DNA from 4 places in the Cedecea sp. NFIX57 genome. Region 1 is predicted to be linked to each of the others. Evidence: predicted binding sites of a transcription regulator. Region 1 holds the regulator's gene; each other region holds the start of a gene.
The links. Region 1 encodes Fur, which represses iron uptake genes when iron is present. Its sites were predicted from a motif close to ATAATAATGAGAACNACTATCAA; they were not measured.
Positions count from the first base shown of each region.

Region 2: the regulator Fur is predicted to act here: its motif matches at 1,942-1,964, upstream of sodA (superoxide dismutase [Mn]).
Region 3: the regulator Fur is predicted to act here: its motif matches at 2,175-2,197, upstream of B9Y90_RS08095 (TonB-dependent siderophore receptor).
Region 4: the regulator Fur is predicted to act here: its motif matches at 1,771-1,793, upstream of B9Y90_RS00210 (Nramp family divalent metal transporter).

Region 1 covers NZ_FXAS01000010.1:73,263-77,458, reverse strand. Annotated here, with positions in the region: gene seqA (replication initiation negative regulator SeqA) at 1-112, opposite strand, end outside; gene ybfF (esterase) at 287-1,054, shown strand; gene ybfE (LexA regulated protein) at 1,196-1,474, shown strand; gene fldA (flavodoxin FldA) at 1,654-2,184, shown strand; gene fur (ferric iron uptake transcriptional regulator) at 2,464-2,910, shown strand; gene chiQ (ChiQ/YbfN family lipoprotein) at 3,004-3,330, opposite strand; gene chiP (chitoporin ChiP) at 3,377-4,196, opposite strand, start outside.
Region 2 covers NZ_FXAS01000016.1:92,051-96,246, reverse strand. Annotated here, with positions in the region: gene phoU (phosphate signaling complex protein PhoU) at 1-437, shown strand, start outside; gene yiiM (6-hydroxyaminopurine reductase) at 491-1,168, opposite strand; gene sodA (superoxide dismutase [Mn]) at 1,242-1,862, opposite strand; gene B9Y90_RS15320 (chemotaxis protein) at 2,197-3,165, opposite strand; gene yajD (HNH nuclease YajD) at 3,314-3,661, opposite strand; gene flhA (formate hydrogenlyase transcriptional activator FlhA) at 3,707-4,196, opposite strand, start outside.
Region 3 covers NZ_FXAS01000007.1:156,213-160,408, forward strand. Annotated here, with positions in the region: gene B9Y90_RS08085 (ABC transporter substrate-binding protein) at 1-675, opposite strand, end outside; gene tyrP (tyrosine transporter TyrP) at 840-2,051, shown strand; gene B9Y90_RS08095 (TonB-dependent siderophore receptor) at 2,243-4,196, shown strand, end outside.
Region 4 covers NZ_FXAS01000001.1:37,199-41,394, reverse strand. Annotated here, with positions in the region: gene B9Y90_RS00215 (DUF2502 domain-containing protein) at 125-445, shown strand; gene B9Y90_RS00210 (Nramp family divalent metal transporter) at 492-1,748, opposite strand; gene B9Y90_RS00205 (NupC/NupG family nucleoside CNT transporter) at 2,094-3,281, shown strand; gene B9Y90_RS00200 (diguanylate cyclase) at 3,323-4,196, opposite strand, start outside.

The DNA.
Region 1 (4,196 bases):
CGGCGGTAAATTTAAGCATACGCCGTAAAATGTCTGACGCGCTCTCGCCGATGTGTTTAGTCTGGCTGGCAATATAGCGGTAAAGCTCGTCATCAACTTCGATTGTTTTCATCTTAATCCAGTGCGATATCTTTTCTGAATACAAGTCGTTGGGATTATAGGGTCAAATCCCAACAGCGAACAGGAGAGGCAGCTCAAAGTCAGAGTAAACTGAATATTTGCCGCACGCCCGCGGGAATGCCAACATGATACCCTAACCAAACGAACCAAAATAAAGAACTTTGCCATGAAATTAAATGCTCGCCTGCAAACTGCGCAACAATCGAATAGCAATTCCCCTATTGTACTGATCCACGGCCTGTTCGGCAGCCTGGATAACCTCGGCGTTCTGGCTCGGGATCTGGGTAAAGATCACGCGGTGCTGCAGATCGATCTGCGCAATCATGGACTGTCACCGCGCAGCGATGACATGAGCTATGCCGCAATGGCCGGGGACGTTCTGGATACCCTGGACGAATACGGCATCGAAAAAGCCACGTTTATTGGTCATTCCATGGGCGGCAAAGTGGTGATGGCCCTTACCGCAATCGCACCTCAGCGTATTGATAAGCTAGTGATGATCGATATTGCGCCGGTTAACTATCAGGTTCGCCGTCATGACGAAATTTTCGCGGCTATTCGCGCGGTCAGCGAAGCGTGCGTAAAAACTCGCCAGCAGGCGGCGCAAATCATGCGCGACCACGTTACTGAGGAAGGCGTTATTCAGTTTCTGCTGAAATCCTTTGCTGACGGCGAGTGGAAGTTCAACGTGCCCGTGCTTTGGCAGCAATATGAAAATATCGTTGGCTGGCAGCCTGTCCCGGCCTGGCCACATCCAGCGTTGTTTATCCGCGGCGGGAATTCTCCGTATGTTGATGAAAGCCACCGCGAGGCGCTGTTAAGTCAGTTCCCACAGGCCCGCGCTCACGTCATCGCTGGAGCAGGTCATTGGGTTCATGCGGAAAAACCGGACGCCGTTTTGCGGGCGATTCACCGATTTATCGACGCTGAGTAGAAAAACTGATTAAAAACAGACCGACCGGGCAGCAGAAGTCGCTAACGCGTTGGCGGGAATGGCGCGCTGATGTATGATGGCGCGCTTAATTGCACCGGCACCCTGCCCCTGCAGCCAGAATTTCCTGTCAGTATTCTAATCATGGCAAAAGAACAAACGGACCGTACTACATTAGATCTGTTCGCGGACGAGCGTCGCCCCGGGCGGCCGAAAACCAATCCGCTCTCGCGTGATGAGCAATTGCGTATCAATAAGCGCAATCAGCTGAAGCGCGATAAAGTGCGTGGTTTGAAGCGGGTTGAGCTAAAACTGAACAATGATGCGGTCGATGCCCTCAACCAGCTGGCTGACGCCCGCAACATCAGCCGCAGCGAACTGATCGAAGAGATGCTGCTCGAGCAGCTTAAAAATCTCGGGTAACGCCTTCAGCCGCCCTGCGGGTTATCTGAAATCTCAAAAGGGTGAGCTAAACCATGTTGCAGACTGTGCACCCGGGTGTGATAGCTGTTTCCGCTGCCGGAGCTGTTCTGCTATGATTGCCCTATACGTGGGCATTTGACGGCCAGCATACTATTAAGTTTCAAGAGGTTATTTTACTCATGGCAATCGTAGGCATTTTTTTCGGCAGCGACACTGGTAACACCGAAAATATCGCGAAAATGATTCAAAAACAGCTCGGTAAAGACGTTGCTGAGGTGCATGACATTGCTAAAAGCAGCAAAGAAGATCTCGAAGGTTTCGACATTCTGTTGCTCGGCATCCCGACCTGGTACTACGGTGAAGCCCAGTGCGACTGGGATGATTTCTTCCCTACTCTTGAAGAAGTCGATTTCAACGGCAAACTGGTGGCGCTGTTCGGCTGCGGCGACCAGGAAGATTACGCAGAATACTTCTGTGATGCACTGGGCACCATCCGCGACATTATCGAACCGCGCGGCGCGGCGATTGTGGGCCACTGGCCAACCGCCGGTTACCACTTTGAAGCCTCCAAGGGCCTGGCGGATGACGACAACTTTGTCGGCCTGGCCATTGACGAAGACCGTCAGCCAGAACTGACCGCAGAACGCGTTGAGAAGTGGGTTAAGCAAGTTTCTGAAGAACTGAATCTGGCCGATATCATTAACGCCTGATTTCTCTGGCGCAAATACAGCATTTGCGCCATTTTGATAGCTTGTAGCAATGAAAATAATTGCTACAAGTTTGTAACTTTCTCGTACATCCCTGTACAATGTCTTCCTGACAGCTTGGCTGATAATTACTGTAAATGGCGACGCCGCCACGATTTTTCAGCCTTATTTTGCACCATACTTGCGGTTCCCATTTAGAAGTAGCAGTTCTATAATGAGACGCATTACTCTTAACGCTCACTGCAGTTTGAGCGAATCGTTAAGCAACAGGACAATTTCCGCATGACTGACAACAATACCGCATTAAAGAAGGCCGGCTTGAAAGTCACGCTTCCGCGATTAAAAATCCTCGAAGTGCTGCAAGAGCCGGTAAATCATCACGTCAGCGCGGAAGACTTATATAAACGTCTGATCGACATGGGCGAAGAAATTGGCCTGGCGACGGTCTACCGCGTACTGAACCAGTTTGATGATGCCGGGATCGTGACCCGCCACAACTTTGAAGGCGGCAAGTCCGTTTTCGAGCTGACCCAGCAGCATCACCACGATCACCTGATCTGCCTCGACTGCGGAAAAGTCATCGAGTTCAGCGACGATTCTATCGAATCTCGCCAGCGTGAAATTGCCGCGCGCCACGGTATTCGCCTGACTAACCACAGTTTGTATCTGTACGGACACTGTGCCGAAGGCGACTGCCGTGAAGACGACACGGCCCACGATCCGAAATAAGTAATCCGCATTAACAAACGCTGCTTCGGTGGCGTTTAAAAGCAAAAACCGGCAGGTTTCCCTTGCCGGTTTTTTTATTGACTGAAAGGATTATCAGCTGTTATTGGCGCGAATCTCCTGCCAAATCTTATCGCAGCGCACCTTCGCGGCTTCATCATTGCCGCTCTTTCTTGCCTGGATGCATTTCTGATAATCCAACACGTTCACAGTCTCTTTTTCAACAAACGCTTTATGCTGTTTTTCCTGACGCAGTACGTTCAGCACGCTCTGGCAGGCTTCAATTTTATCCGGATTGCCCTCCGCCGTGTTGATACAGGCGCTATAGGCCTGCTTCAGGCGTGAATCTTCCGGAGGTGCCGGAGGCTGAACGCAGGCAGACAGCGTGAAAACAGCCGCAGTGACCAGTAGAATCTTTTTCATGTGCGGTTCCTTATAAAAAACGGGCGCTTACGCGCCCGGTTTCACATCAGAAGATGGTGAACGGAGCAATCACGATGAACTTCACGTCACGCTCATCCTGGAACATGTTGCCGTAACCACCGCCCCAGCTTGGGATGTCGGAGTGGTTGTCGTACTGTGTGAAGTGCAGTTTGAACAGCGTGCCTTTCGCACGGCCTTCCTGCACGGTATACATTGCATCGAGGCTGTAAGAAGACTCTTTGATCTTGTTGGAAGCGAGATCCTGGCGGTTACCGGAAGCATCAAGCGCCCAGGTGGATGGTTTTGCATCCCATGCATAAACGTAAGAAGCACCGACTGCCCAACCCGGCAGATTCCAGTTGCTCAGGTCATACATTGCGCCGAAGAACACGGCTTTTTCACCGTTGGCGTTGAAGTCAGAGCGGTTATCCCACCACACATCCAGACGACCGTTGGAAGAAGCGTAGGTTGGCGTCATACGCTGCAGGAAGTAACCCTGCTGCCCTTCTGCCTTCACCATGGTCCCTTCGAGACGAAGGTCAACCTGGCCAATTTTATAACCAAAGGTCAACGCCTGGAGCCATGCGGTGCCATCGTAGATATCGTTGATAGTGTTGTTCGCGGCTTTATCACGGGTGCCGTAGAACTGGTAGCTGGTGCTCAGCGGGCTACCTGCAACGTCAAATTTGTAGCTGGCTTTAGCGAAGTACTGATCAACAAAGCCCTGCGCCTGGCCAAATGCGGCTTCGAGAATCAGGTCGTTTTTGAAGTCATACTTCGCGCCGATGGAGTGCAGGTAATCAACTTTGGTTTTTTTGTCGTTCTGGTAGAACTTGTCGGTTTCAAGGTGCCACGGCGCCTTGTAC
Region 2 (4,196 bases), on a different contig from region 1:
CTGAGCTGGAACGTATTGGCGACGTAGCGGACAAAATCTGCCGTACCGCGCTGGAGAAATTCTCTCAGCAGCACCAGCCGCTGCTGGTCAGCCTGGAATCGCTGGGGCGCCACACCGTGCAGATGCTGCATGACGTGCTGGACGCTTTCGCGCGTATGGATCTGGACGAAGCGGTGCGTATTTACCGCGAAGACAAGAAAGTTGACCAGGAATATGAAGGTATCGTGCGCCAGCTGATGACCTACATGATGGAAGACTCCCGTACCATTCCAAGCGTGCTGACCGCGCTGTTCTGCGCCCGTTCTATCGAGCGTATCGGTGACCGCTGCCAGAACATCTGCGAATACATCTTCTACTTCGTGAAGGGGCAGGATTTCCGTCACGTGGGCGGCGATGAACTGGACAAGCTGCTGGCGGGTAAAGATCCGAAAGAGTAAGTACTCTGCTACCCCCCTCTCCCCTTTGGGGAGAGGGCTGGGGTGAGGGGCCGTTACTTCCCGAACAAACGCCGCGAATTATCCTCGATCTTCCCTGAAATCCGCCGTTTCTGCATCGTTCTACTCCAGCTTACCGACAGTCCTGCTGCAGACAAAAGCCTATGATATTGCGAATCATCAAAAGGCATATGCCAGGCAATGGCGATAGCTTCTGCCACCGTTACATCGCTAACGCGGGAAACCAGCTCCAGCGGTGCATCGGCGGAAACATTCCCCGCCAGAATCACTCTATAAAGCCAGCCGCAGTAGCCCGCTTCCTGCATCCGCGTTGCCATATCCTCTACGCCAAAATGGTAGTTCAGCTTAAAGCAGGGCGAACGAGGCTGAGTCACCTGAATCAGCGCTTCACCCCAGCGGTAAATATCACCCATACAGACGTTCTTTTCCGTCATCCCTTCCGTGGACAGGTTTTCGCCGAAGGCCGGGGCGTTAAACAGCTCCGCTTTTTCCGGGAAGAGTTGCGCCCAGTACTGATAATGCTCGCGTGGATAGTGGCACAGCGCCCTGTCCGGCCCGCCGTGAATCACCTTCTCCGCCTGCTCGTCGCCCTCCAGCCCAAGCTCGGTCAGACGGAGTTCGCCGTCCACCTGAACCTTGGCGATGGCGCTGGGCCGACTCCCTTCGTAATCACGGATCTGGCCAACGTAAACCTGAAGTGGATAGCGATGCATAAGCGACTCCCTGCGAGATAGACATAAAAAAAGCGAGCCATCAGGCTCGCTTCTCTAAGGTCGTATTGCAACCTTATTTTTTAGCGGCGAAACGTGCTGCTGCTTCGTCCCAGTTAACCACGTTCCAGAACTCTTTCGCGTAGTCCGGGCGACGGTTCTGGAATTTCAGGTAGTAAGCGTGTTCCCAAACGTCCAGGCTCACAATCGGGAAGCCGGAAGCGCCGGAGATAGCTTCGCCCATCAGCGGGCTGTCCTGGTTAGCAGTAGACACTACAGCCAGTTTGTCGCCTTTCAGCACCAGCCACGCCCAGCCGGAGCCGAAACGGGTAGCGGCTGCTTTTTCGAACTCAGCTTTGAACGCGTCAACGCTGCCGAAATCGCGCTCGATAGCGGCTTTCAGGTCACCTTTCAGCTCGGTGCCTTTTTTCAGGCCTTTCCAGAAGAAGCTGTGGTTAGCGTGGCCACCGGCGTTGTTACGCAGCACGGTTTTCTTATCCGCAGGCAGCTGATCCAGTTTAGCGATCAGTTCTTCAGCAGACAGGCTGGCAAACTCAGGCAGGGATTCCAGCGCGGCGTTCGCGTTGTTGACATAAGCCTGGTGGTGTTTGCTGTGGTGGATTTCCATGGTTTCTTTGTCGAAATGCGGTTCCAGCGCGTCGTAAGCGTAAGGCAGGGATGGCAGTGTATAGCTCATATTCATCGTCTCCATTAACGTAGAGCGGCTGTAATGCTGTTAACGCCGCGTAATCAGTCGGTTCATTATAGTTAATTAAATGATATTGAAAATGTTTATCAATGCCGTACTTAGCGTGTGGTTATAACTTTTCTTCATGAAACCACGGCTTACGGCTATAACGCAGCGGGTAAAAAGCCATTTTTTCAGAGTAACGGCGAATTGTTACCCGGTCGTGACGCGAAGATATGAAGAGGAGATAACTGGCGGTGATGGCTATCGTGGGGACTCGCTCAAAGAAGTGTTCTGGCTCAAATAGAGAAAAGGCCCGGTTTCCGGGCCTTTTGCTTAATTCTTAGCGGGTGGCGGCGTCTTCCAGCGCTTTGTGGATGACGGAAGAAAGCTCGGCGACGTCAAACTTGGCGACATAGCCGTTGGCACCGACTTTACGGACGTGATCTTCGTTGGCGCTGCCGGACAGCGAGGAGTGGATCACCACCGGAATGTGCTTCAGCGAAGGCTCGGTCTTAATGTTGCGGGTCAGGGTAAAACCGTCCATCTCCGGCATCTCGATGTCGGTCAGCACCAGGCCGATTTTGTCGGTGATCGGCGTGCCGGACGCTTTGGCATCGGCGGCAATAAGCTTGATTTTTTCCCAGGCTTCCAGGCCGGTTGCGTGCATGATGGCCGGAATGCCCATCCCCTTCAGGCCCTGCTCCAGCATCGAACGCGCCACTTTGGAATCTTCGGCGACGATAGCCACCGCGCCAGGCTTCAGGGTATAGGTCTTCTCTTCGATAGCCGCGATATTCACATCTCTCCCGGACGGGATAATGTCATAAAGGATCTGCTCCACGTCCAGCACCAGCGCGAGGTCTTTACCGGTCAACGGGTCGTCAATTGTGGCGATGCTGGTGATGTTGCGGCTGCTGACCCCTGCTTCGGCGGCGTGCACCTGGCTCCAGTCGAGGCGAATAATGTTCTCCACGGACTCCACGGCAAACGCCTGGGTGCTGCGGGCATATTCGGTGATCAGTAATAAATTCAGGCCAGTGGTCGGCTTACAACCCGTCACGGCAGGTAGATCGATGACCGGGATAATCTGATCGCGAATGTTGGCCATGCCCAGCAGCGGCGATTCCATGCCTGCGGCACGGTTAATCTTCGGCATCGGCACAATTTCACGCAGCTTAAAAACGTTGATGCCGTACAGCTCGGACTTGCTGTCGTGCTGGCTGGTGCCTAAGCGGAACAGCAGCAGCTCGAACTTGTTGGATAACGCCAGGTTGGCCCTTTCATCGATATCTTTCTGAAAACTATCCATTTTAACCTCAAGTGATAACCCGGCCTCAGAACCCAACCGTACGGAGTGAATGCTTGTCTAAGTTATCGGCAGCGTCTGGAAAAAATGAAGGGAAAAGGCGAAATGATTTCGCTTAGAGGGACGTGATATCCCTCTAAGCGGAGGGCGCTTACTTTTTCTTATTCAGCATCGCTTTAAGGTCGGCAAACGGATTATAGGTTGCTTCGCCCACGTCCTTTTGCGCGTCCTCTCCGGCAATCACCGTGGAGCCATACTGGTCGGCCTCGGTGTATTTTGAATGTTCATGATCGTGGCAATACAGGCACAAAAGCTCCCAATTGCTGCCATCTTCCGGGTTATTGGTGTGATCGTGGTCCATATGGTGAACGGTCAGTTCACGCAGATTGGAATAGACAAACTCGCGGGAGCAGCGCCCGCAGACCCACGGAAAAAGCTTCAGCGCCTTTTCGCGGTAACCGCTTTCCAGCCGCGTATAGTTCTTGGGGATAATCGCCATGATTCAGGTTCCAGACAAAAATGTAGGGTTATGCCCAGTTTCCGGCTAAAGCGCGTCTTTATCAATCCCCAGGCGCTTCATCCGGGAAAGTAACGTGGTGCGCTTCAGTCCTAAGCGCTGGGCAGCGCCACGAGGCCCGGCCACCACGCCGTTAGCCTCTTTCAGTACGCGCAGGATGCGCTCGTACTCGTCCTCATCTTCACGTCTCTCTTCTTCCACACCCGGAGAAATATGGCGTTCCAGGGGAGGGCGGTGATCCATTTCCGGCAGGGAAAGATGCAGCACGCTGCCCCGGGTTAACAGCACCGCCCGTTCAATCACGTTTTCCAGCTCACGCACGTTGCCTGGCCACTCCATGCGGCTCAGGGCGCGCAGCGTTTCCGCCGGAATACTGTCGATGTTGCGGTTCAGGCGGCGGGCTATTTTGAAGGTGAAGGATTTCACCAGCAGCGGGATATCTTCCGGGCGTTCGCGCAGCGGTGGCAGAGTGATAGGAAACACGTTCAGCCGGTAATAGAGATCGCTGCGGAACTCC
Region 3 (4,196 bases), on a different contig from region 1:
CAGCGCGCCCCAGCCGTTATGTCCGTGAGTAAAACAGCAGTTCTCAGTGTTACCGGCGATCGGCTCAATAAACACTGTAGGTTTATTTTTCACCTCGTCGGCAACCTGCTTAATGCGGGCCAGGTGCTGCTGATAATAATCAGTGTACTCTTTGGCGCGTTTTTCCTGGTTAAGCACGGTGCCCAGCAGCTTCACGCTGTTGGCAGTGTTCTCTACCGGGTGCAGTTCATAGTCAACAAACACCACCGGAATATTGAGCTTTTTAAGGGAGTTAATCACGCCGGTTTGCTCCAGCGCAGGTTTGGCCCGCAGTTGCGCAATCATGATATCCGGCTGCTGTGCCAGCACGCTCTCAAGGTTTACTTCGCCCTGATCGCTAAAGCCCATATCAATAATTTTGGTTGCCTCAGGCCATTTGCGCTTTAGCACATCCCAGGTTTGGGTGTCCTGTTTTTTGGGCAGGTTATTCCAGGCCACGACGCGTTTGAACGGATCTTCACGGTCAAGCAGCGCGAGAGACAAAATGTCACGCCCGTCCTGCAGGATCACATGCTGAGGTTCTTTCTGGATGGTAATACGCTGGTTATCCATATCGGTAACCGTGATGGGATAAGTGGTGGCGCCGCAGCCCGCCGCAGCGAGCAGTAACCCTGTCAGGACCAAATTTGCTTTCATTGTTTGATGCTCTCCATGAGAAAGAGATTAGTTATTATTACTATTTATATTAATAAAGCCTTAATTTCCCACGACATGGCAAGCCCTCATTTGACGCACCCGCGCTTTTACCTTACCCTGCGCGGCATAATGACATACAGCTCTTCGTAAAATCAGAGGAAAGCGTGAAGAACAGGACTCTTGGCAGTGTTTTTATCGTGGCGGGAACCACAATTGGCGCAGGAATGCTGGCGATGCCGCTGGCCTCTGCTGGCGTAGGGTTTAGCATCACGTTACTGATGCTCGTCGGGCTTTGGGCATTGATGTGTTACACCGCGCTGCTGCTGGTCGAGGTTTATCAGCATGTTTCTGCGGACACCGGCCTGGGCACCCTCGCCCGGCGCTATCTTGGCCGCCCCGGGCAGTGGTTAACCGGGTCCAGTATGCTGTTCCTGATGTATGCCCTGACGGCGGCCTACATCAGCGGTGCCGGTGAACTGCTGGCGGCAAGCCTGAGCCAGTGGCTGTCCACGTCTATCTCTGCTACTTCCGGCGTACTGCTCTTTACCATTGTGGCGGGCGGGATTGTTTGTATCGGCACCCACATGGTCGATATGTTTAACCGCGTACTGTTCAGCGCCAAAATCATTCTGCTGGTAGTAATGCTGGCGCTGATGATGCCGCATATCCACCACACCAACCTGCTCACGCTGCCGATTGAGAAAGGCCTGGCGCTTTCCGCTATCCCGGTCATCTTTACCTCGTTTGGCTTCCACGGCAGCGTGCCGAGTATTGTCAGCTACATGAACGGCAATATTCGTAGGCTGCGCTGGGTGTTTATCGTCGGCAGCGCCATTCCACTGGTGGCCTATATTTTCTGGCAGCTCGCCACTCTCGGCGCCATTGACTCGCCAACCTTTACCGGGCTGATGGCGGAGCATTCCGGCTTGAACGGCTTCCTGCAGGTTGTTCGTCAGGTCGTGGCGACTCCTCACGTTGAGCTGGCCATTCACCTGTTTGCCGACTTTGCGCTGGCAACCTCGTTCCTTGGCGTCTCCCTGGGTTTATTCGATTACCTGAGCGATCTCTTTGCCCGCAACCGGAAAGCCTCTGGCCGCCTGCAAACCGGGCTGATGACTTTCCTGCCGCCGCTGGTTTTTGCGCTGTTCTACCCGCAGGGGTTTGTAATGGCGCTGGGCTATGCAGGCGTGGCGCTGGCGGTACTTGCCCTGCTGGTGCCGTCGATGCTGGTGTGGCAAAGCCGCAAACAACACGCGGAGGCGACGTGGCGCGTGGCGGGCGGTAAACCGCTGCTGGCGCTGGTCTTTGCCTGTGGGATCGCCGTGATTGTGATTCAGTTCTTGATTACCATCGGTCTGCTGCCAGAAGTCGGTTAACGCTCTTGATACTCACGCGGGGCATTCGTCCCGCGTTCTTCGTTTCCCCTGCTAATTCCCCGCTAAATCATCAGGATTTTGGATATAAAACCAGTAATTATGTAAGCAGAGTTAATATTGTAAATGCTAATTATTGTTATTATCATCTTAATTCCCATTATAAAATCGCTTCAGTTCAGATAAACAACATCATGAATCGCATTCCTTTTGGTTCCACTTTTGTTCGCCAGGCACTTCTTAATTCAAAATTATTAATCATTTCAACTTTCATCGTTGGTGGCCCGACTTTCGCCGCTGACAAACCGAAGGAAGACACCTTAACCGTGGTCGCCAACGCTAACCCGGACGGCTCACCAACCAGCTATACCCAGGATGACTCCTCCATCGCCTCCCGCAGCAAAACGCCGCGCAGCGAAATCCCTCAGTCCGTTAGCGTGGTCACGCCGCAGGTGATCGACGACTACGCGGTGACCTCGGTCAATGACGCGATGAAGTTTGTCAGCGGTGTGACGCAGAGTAATACCCTCGGCGGCATCGAAGATGGCTTTGTCAAACGCGGGTTTGGCTCCAACAGCGACGGTTCCGTGTTTATTGACGGGGTACGCAGCAACCAGGGCCTGGCGATGGATTCCAGCATCGATCATGTTGAGGTGCTGAAAGGCTCAGCCTCCCTGCTCTACGGCATCCTGAACCCCGGCGGCGTGATTAACCTCGTCAGCAAGAAACCACAGTACACCTGGAACACCCACGTCAGCGGCACCAGCAGCAGTAACGGGGGTGGCTCCGGCATGGTCGACGTCACCGGCCCGCTCGGCAACGGGTTTGCCTTCCGCCTGGTCGCCGAACGCCAGCATGAGGATTACTGGCGCAATTTCGGCACCGACGAACACACGCTGATTGCCCCATCGCTCAGCTGGTACGGCGATAAAGCCTCCTTCAATATCAGCTACGTGGAATATAAGTTCGACATTCCATATGACCGCGGCACCGCGTTTATCAACGGCAAACCGCTGAATATCCCTTACGATCGCCGCATTGACGATTACGCCAACCACGCCTGGGGTAAGAACAAACGGCTGACGACCAATTACTCGTACAAGCTGGATGACACCTGGGAAACGAACCTGAACTACGCGTGGATGCAGCGCCGCTACGACAGCAACGAAGTCCGTGCCACGGCGGTCGATCCTAACAGCGGCCTGGTTTCCCGCCGCGCGGATGCTAACCGGGGCTTTAATCACCAGACGGATTACGCTTCCTGGGACATCAGCGGCAGCCCTGAGCTGCTGGGCATGACCCACGACATCACGCTGGGCGCGGATTACGAGCAAAACGAAACCTACAAGAAGTATTCGTATCGTGGGAAGGTGACGAAAACCTTCAATATGTATAACCCGGTGTACGGCGTTTCGCCGATAACCAACAGCAGCACCTATAGCGATTCCAACAGTAACCTGCGCACGAATCTCTACAGCCGCTCCGTGTTTGCGAAAGACAGCATTCACCTGACTGACCAGTGGATTGCCGTATTAGGTGGCCGCCTGCAGCGCTATACCCAGACCTCCAGCGCAGGTTGGGTGAACCCGCAAACCACGCTGGAAGACAGGGGCAACGCCTTCCTGCCGCAGCTGGGCCTGGTGTACAAAATCGTGCCTGACATGTCGCTGTACGGCAGCTACAGCAAGTCGTTCACTCCTTCCACGCAAACGGATGACAACGGCAACGTCGCCTCCACCGAAAAAGGGACAACATGGGAAGTGGGCGCGAAATGGCAGATGGCCCCTCGCCTGACCAGTAGCCTGGCGCTCTACCGCATTGATGAAAAAGATATGTCGGTATTTATCAACGGCGTGACTCGTAACATCCCGAAAGCGCGCTCTACCGGCGCGGAATTAGAGCTTAACGGCGAAATTGCACAGGACTGGAACCTGACGGCGAACTACAGCTACGACAAAACCGAGATCGTCGAAGACGATATTAATCCGGTGAACGTCGGCAACCGTCTGGTGAACGCCCCAACGACGATGGGCGGGCTTTACCTCAGCCATACCCTACGTTTCTCCTGGCTGCCAGGTGAATTACGCCTGGGCGGCGGCGGGCGCTACGTCGGCAGCCGCGCAGGTGATCCGGAAAACAGCTTCACCA
Region 4 (4,196 bases), on a different contig from region 1:
GCATTTGTGCAAAAAGTGCTGCGACCGATGATTTAGGAATTGTGTAGTTCATCGGCCCGTTTGTCGGTTTGTAATATTGTGTTAACAAGCCGCAACACGGCTATGAGAACCAGGGAGAGAAAGTATGTTCAGGTCACTAATGCTTGCCCTTGCCTTACTGGCCGCGGCGCCGATGGTTGCTAACGCGGGTGAAATCACCCTGCTGCCGTCGGTGAAATTACAGATTGGCGATCAAGATTATCGCGGTAATTACTGGGACGGCGGCAGATGGCGCGACCGTGATTACTGGCACCGCAACTATGAATGGCGCGATCGCGGCTGGCACCGCCACCGTGGCTGGGATAGAGGTTGGGACCGCGGTCGCAATAGCTATGAACGAGGCTATCGTGAAGGCTGGAACGATCGCGATGACCATCGCGGCAGAGGCCACGGACACCGTCATTAATAAAAAAGGGCTGGATAATCCAGCCCTTTTACTTTCTATGGCAAGGTTAGTTGCCAAACAGCGTACTGAAAATTAACCAAAGGTTGAGCGCCACCACCACCGCGACAATCGCCCAGCCAACCAGCTTAACCCAGCGCACGTTAACCAAATCACCCATCAGCTTTTTGTCGCTGGTAAACACCAGCAGCGGCACCAGCGCCAGCGCAATGCCGAAGCTCAGCAGGACCTGGCTCATGACCAGAATCCGCGTTGGGTCTAGCCCCATCATGATGACCACGAAGGACGGCGCCATAGTAATAGCGCGGCGTACCCAAAGCGGAATATAAAAACGCACAAAGCCCTGCATCACCACCTGCCCGGCAAGCGTGCCCACCACCGTGGATGACAAACCGGCCGCCACCAGGCTAAGCCCGAAAACCGTCGCTGCGGCATGGCTCAACAGCGGCTCCAGCGTTTTATAGGCATCTTCCAGCTCGGCGACGCCGGTATGCCCGGTGAAATGAAACGCCGCTGCGGCGGTGGCCATCATCGCCAGATTGACGAAGCCGGCAATGGTCATCGCTATCGCCACGTCCCATTTAGTGGCGGAATAGCGCTCTGCCCGGTTGCCCGCGTGCAGGTGCTGAGTCAGAGAAGAGTGCAGGTAAATCACGTGCGGCATGATAGTCGCGCCCAGAACGCCAGCGGCAAGATAGACCGCTTCGGACGTCGGCAGGCTTGGGATCAGCATCCCTTTGCCCAGCTCAGCCACCTTCGGCTGGGAAAAAATAAGCTCAACGATGTAGGCCGCGGCCACAAACAGCAGCAGCCCGCCAATGACTTTTTCCAGAGGCTTTTGCCCACGGCTTTGCAGCATCAAAATCAGGAAAGTGGCTATCCCGGTCAGCACCGCCCCTTGTAGCAAAGAGACACCCAGAATCAGCTTAAAGCCAATGGCCGCCCCGATAAACTCCGCGAGATCCGTCGCCATGGCGATAATTTCCGCCTGAACCCAGTAAATCCACACCAGCGGACGCGGGTAATGATCGCGGATTTGCTCGGCGAGGTTCTTGCCGGTGGCGATCCCAAGCTTAGCGGAGAGCACCTGAATCAGCGCCGCCATCAGGTTAGCCCACACCACCACCCACAGCAGTTGATAGCCATAGCTCGCCCCGGCCTGGATATTGGTCGCGAAGTTACCGGGGTCGATGTAGCCGATAGCGGCGATAAACGCTGGCCCCATCAACGCCAGCCGCAGCTTGCGCGCGGTGCGTCCGGTATTGCTGTCAATGCGACTGCTTGTCATCTTCTGCCTCTGAGATATAGCCTTTGCTATGTTTTATGCTATCAAAATGAGAATGGTTATCAAGTTCATTTAGTGCGGGGAAATTGATTTCTCTGATAGCTGAAAACGATGTGCAGGAGGCGTGAGATGGTGAATCTGGATGTCGGTTAACGGATTAACATTTGACCAACGTGTAAACTGTCGACAAGCCATCTTAACGTAACTTTTAGCTTCTTTACTTAACATAGCAGAAATGTATGGTGGATCACTATTTTTGCGTTCCGTCACAGGTCATCACTATAGTGTGGAATTGATCTCGTTTTCTTATTGCTTGTTACATAGAATGTGCAACGAAATTAAACCTGCCTCATATTTGGAGCAAATATGTCCCGCGTTTTGCACTTTGTTTTAGCGCTTGCTGTGGTCGCGCTGCTGGCTTTGCTGGTTAGCCCTAACCGCAAGCAAATTCGTATTCGCTTTGTCATTCAACTGTTAGTGATCGAAGTGTTACTGGCCTGGTTCTTCCTGACCTCTGACGTCGGCCTGGGTTTCGTGAAAGGTTTCTCCGAGATGTTCGAGAAACTGCTCGGTTTCGCTAACGAAGGGACAAACTTTGTCTTCGGCAAAATGAACGACGAAGGCCTGGCTTTCTTCTTCCTGAAGGTGCTGTGCCCTATCGTGTTCATTTCTGCGCTGATCGGTATTCTGCAGCACATTCGCATTCTGCCGATTGTTATCCGCGCCATCGGTACCGTGCTTTCTAAAGTCAACGGTATGGGTAAGCTGGAATCCTTTAACGCCGTAAGCTCGCTGATTCTGGGACAATCAGAAAACTTCATCGCCTATAAGGATATTCTCGGCAAGATGTCGCGCAACCGCATGTACACCATGGCGGCGACCGCTATGTCTACCGTGTCCATGTCAATCGTGGGTGCGTACATGACCATGCTGCAGCCAAAATACGTGGTTGCCGCACTGGTGCTGAACATGTTCAGTACCTTCATCGTGCTGTCGCTGATCAACCCGTACCGCGTGGATGAGAAAGAAGAGAACCTGCAGATGACTAACCTGCACGAAGGTCAAAGCTTCTTCGAAATGCTCGGCGAGTACATTCTGGCAGGTTTCAAAGTGGCGATTATCGTTGCCGCCATGCTGATTGGCTTCATCGCCCTGATTTCTGGCCTGAACGCGCTGTTCGCTGCCGTGCTGGGTATCTCCTTCCAGGGTATTCTGGGCTACATCTTCTACCCGGTTGCCTGGGTGATGGGCGTGCCGTCCGGTGAAGCCCTGCAGGTCGGCAGTATCATGGCGACCAAACTCGTTTCCAACGAATTCGTTGCCATGATGGATCTGCAGAAGATTGCCAGCTCCCTGTCTCCACGCGCGGAAGGCATCCTGTCTGTATTCCTGGTATCCTTCGCTAACTTCTCTTCTATCGGTATTATCGCCGGGGCCATTAAGGGCCTGAACGAAGAGCAAGGTAACGTGGTTTCTCGCTTTGGTCTGAAGCTGGTTTACGGCTCTACGCTGGTGAGTATCCTGTCCGCGTCTATCGCCGCGCTGGTTATCTAATTTCTGCGTATTAAAAAGCCGGTGCTGGTCACCGGCTTTTTTTATGCCTGCGATTCAGCTTCTCCGCCCCAACACACTCTGTTTCGCCCCTGCTCTTTTGCCCTGTACAGACGAATATCCGCCTGGCTCTGGATGTGTTCCAGGCTACCCTGAGGCGCTTCCTCATGGGAAGCCACACCCAGAGAGGCCGTCACCAGGAGTGAAGATTCGTCCTCAAGCCTGAGCGGCGTGTTCACCAGCATCTTGCGCACCCGCTGCGCTACAGCAATCGCCGCGTGCAGATCGGTATTGGGCAGGTAGATACAAAACTCTTCGCCACCGATACGCCCGACGATGTCCTGGGTGCGGATCGCCTGTTGGATGCAGCGCGTGGCATGGATAAGCACCCGGTCCCCAACCTGGTGCCCAAAGCGATCGTTCACTTTTTTGAAATGGTCGAGATCAAGCTGAATCAGGGAGTAATCCACGTACTGCGGGCTGATACGCCCGGTTGTTTCAAAGAATCCACGGCGATTTAAGACGCCGGTCAGGTCATCGTACAGCGCATGCCGGTGCATTTCCTGCTGCAACTGGCCCATGTTGCGAATCAGCCGGCAAATCATGCGGTGTGAACCAAACAGAATAAGAATCACGGTCAGCCACATCACGACCAGCAGCACGCTAAAACGCCCAAAGTCCTCATGCAGCCCCTGCCGGATTGTCTGGACGCTGACAAGGATTGCCCCCGTCCCGGTGACATGCCCGAAAGTGGCATAAGCATAGCCAAAGCGAAGCGTGCCCCGGGGTTCATCGGTCAGCTTTTCAAGAATCGCCTGGCGCTGCTTCTCGCTGAGCTGATAGCCATTCTGTGAGCCAACAGGGCGAGTGAGCGGGTTCATCTGCTCATCAAAAAGCAGATAAGCACTTTGCGTGTCG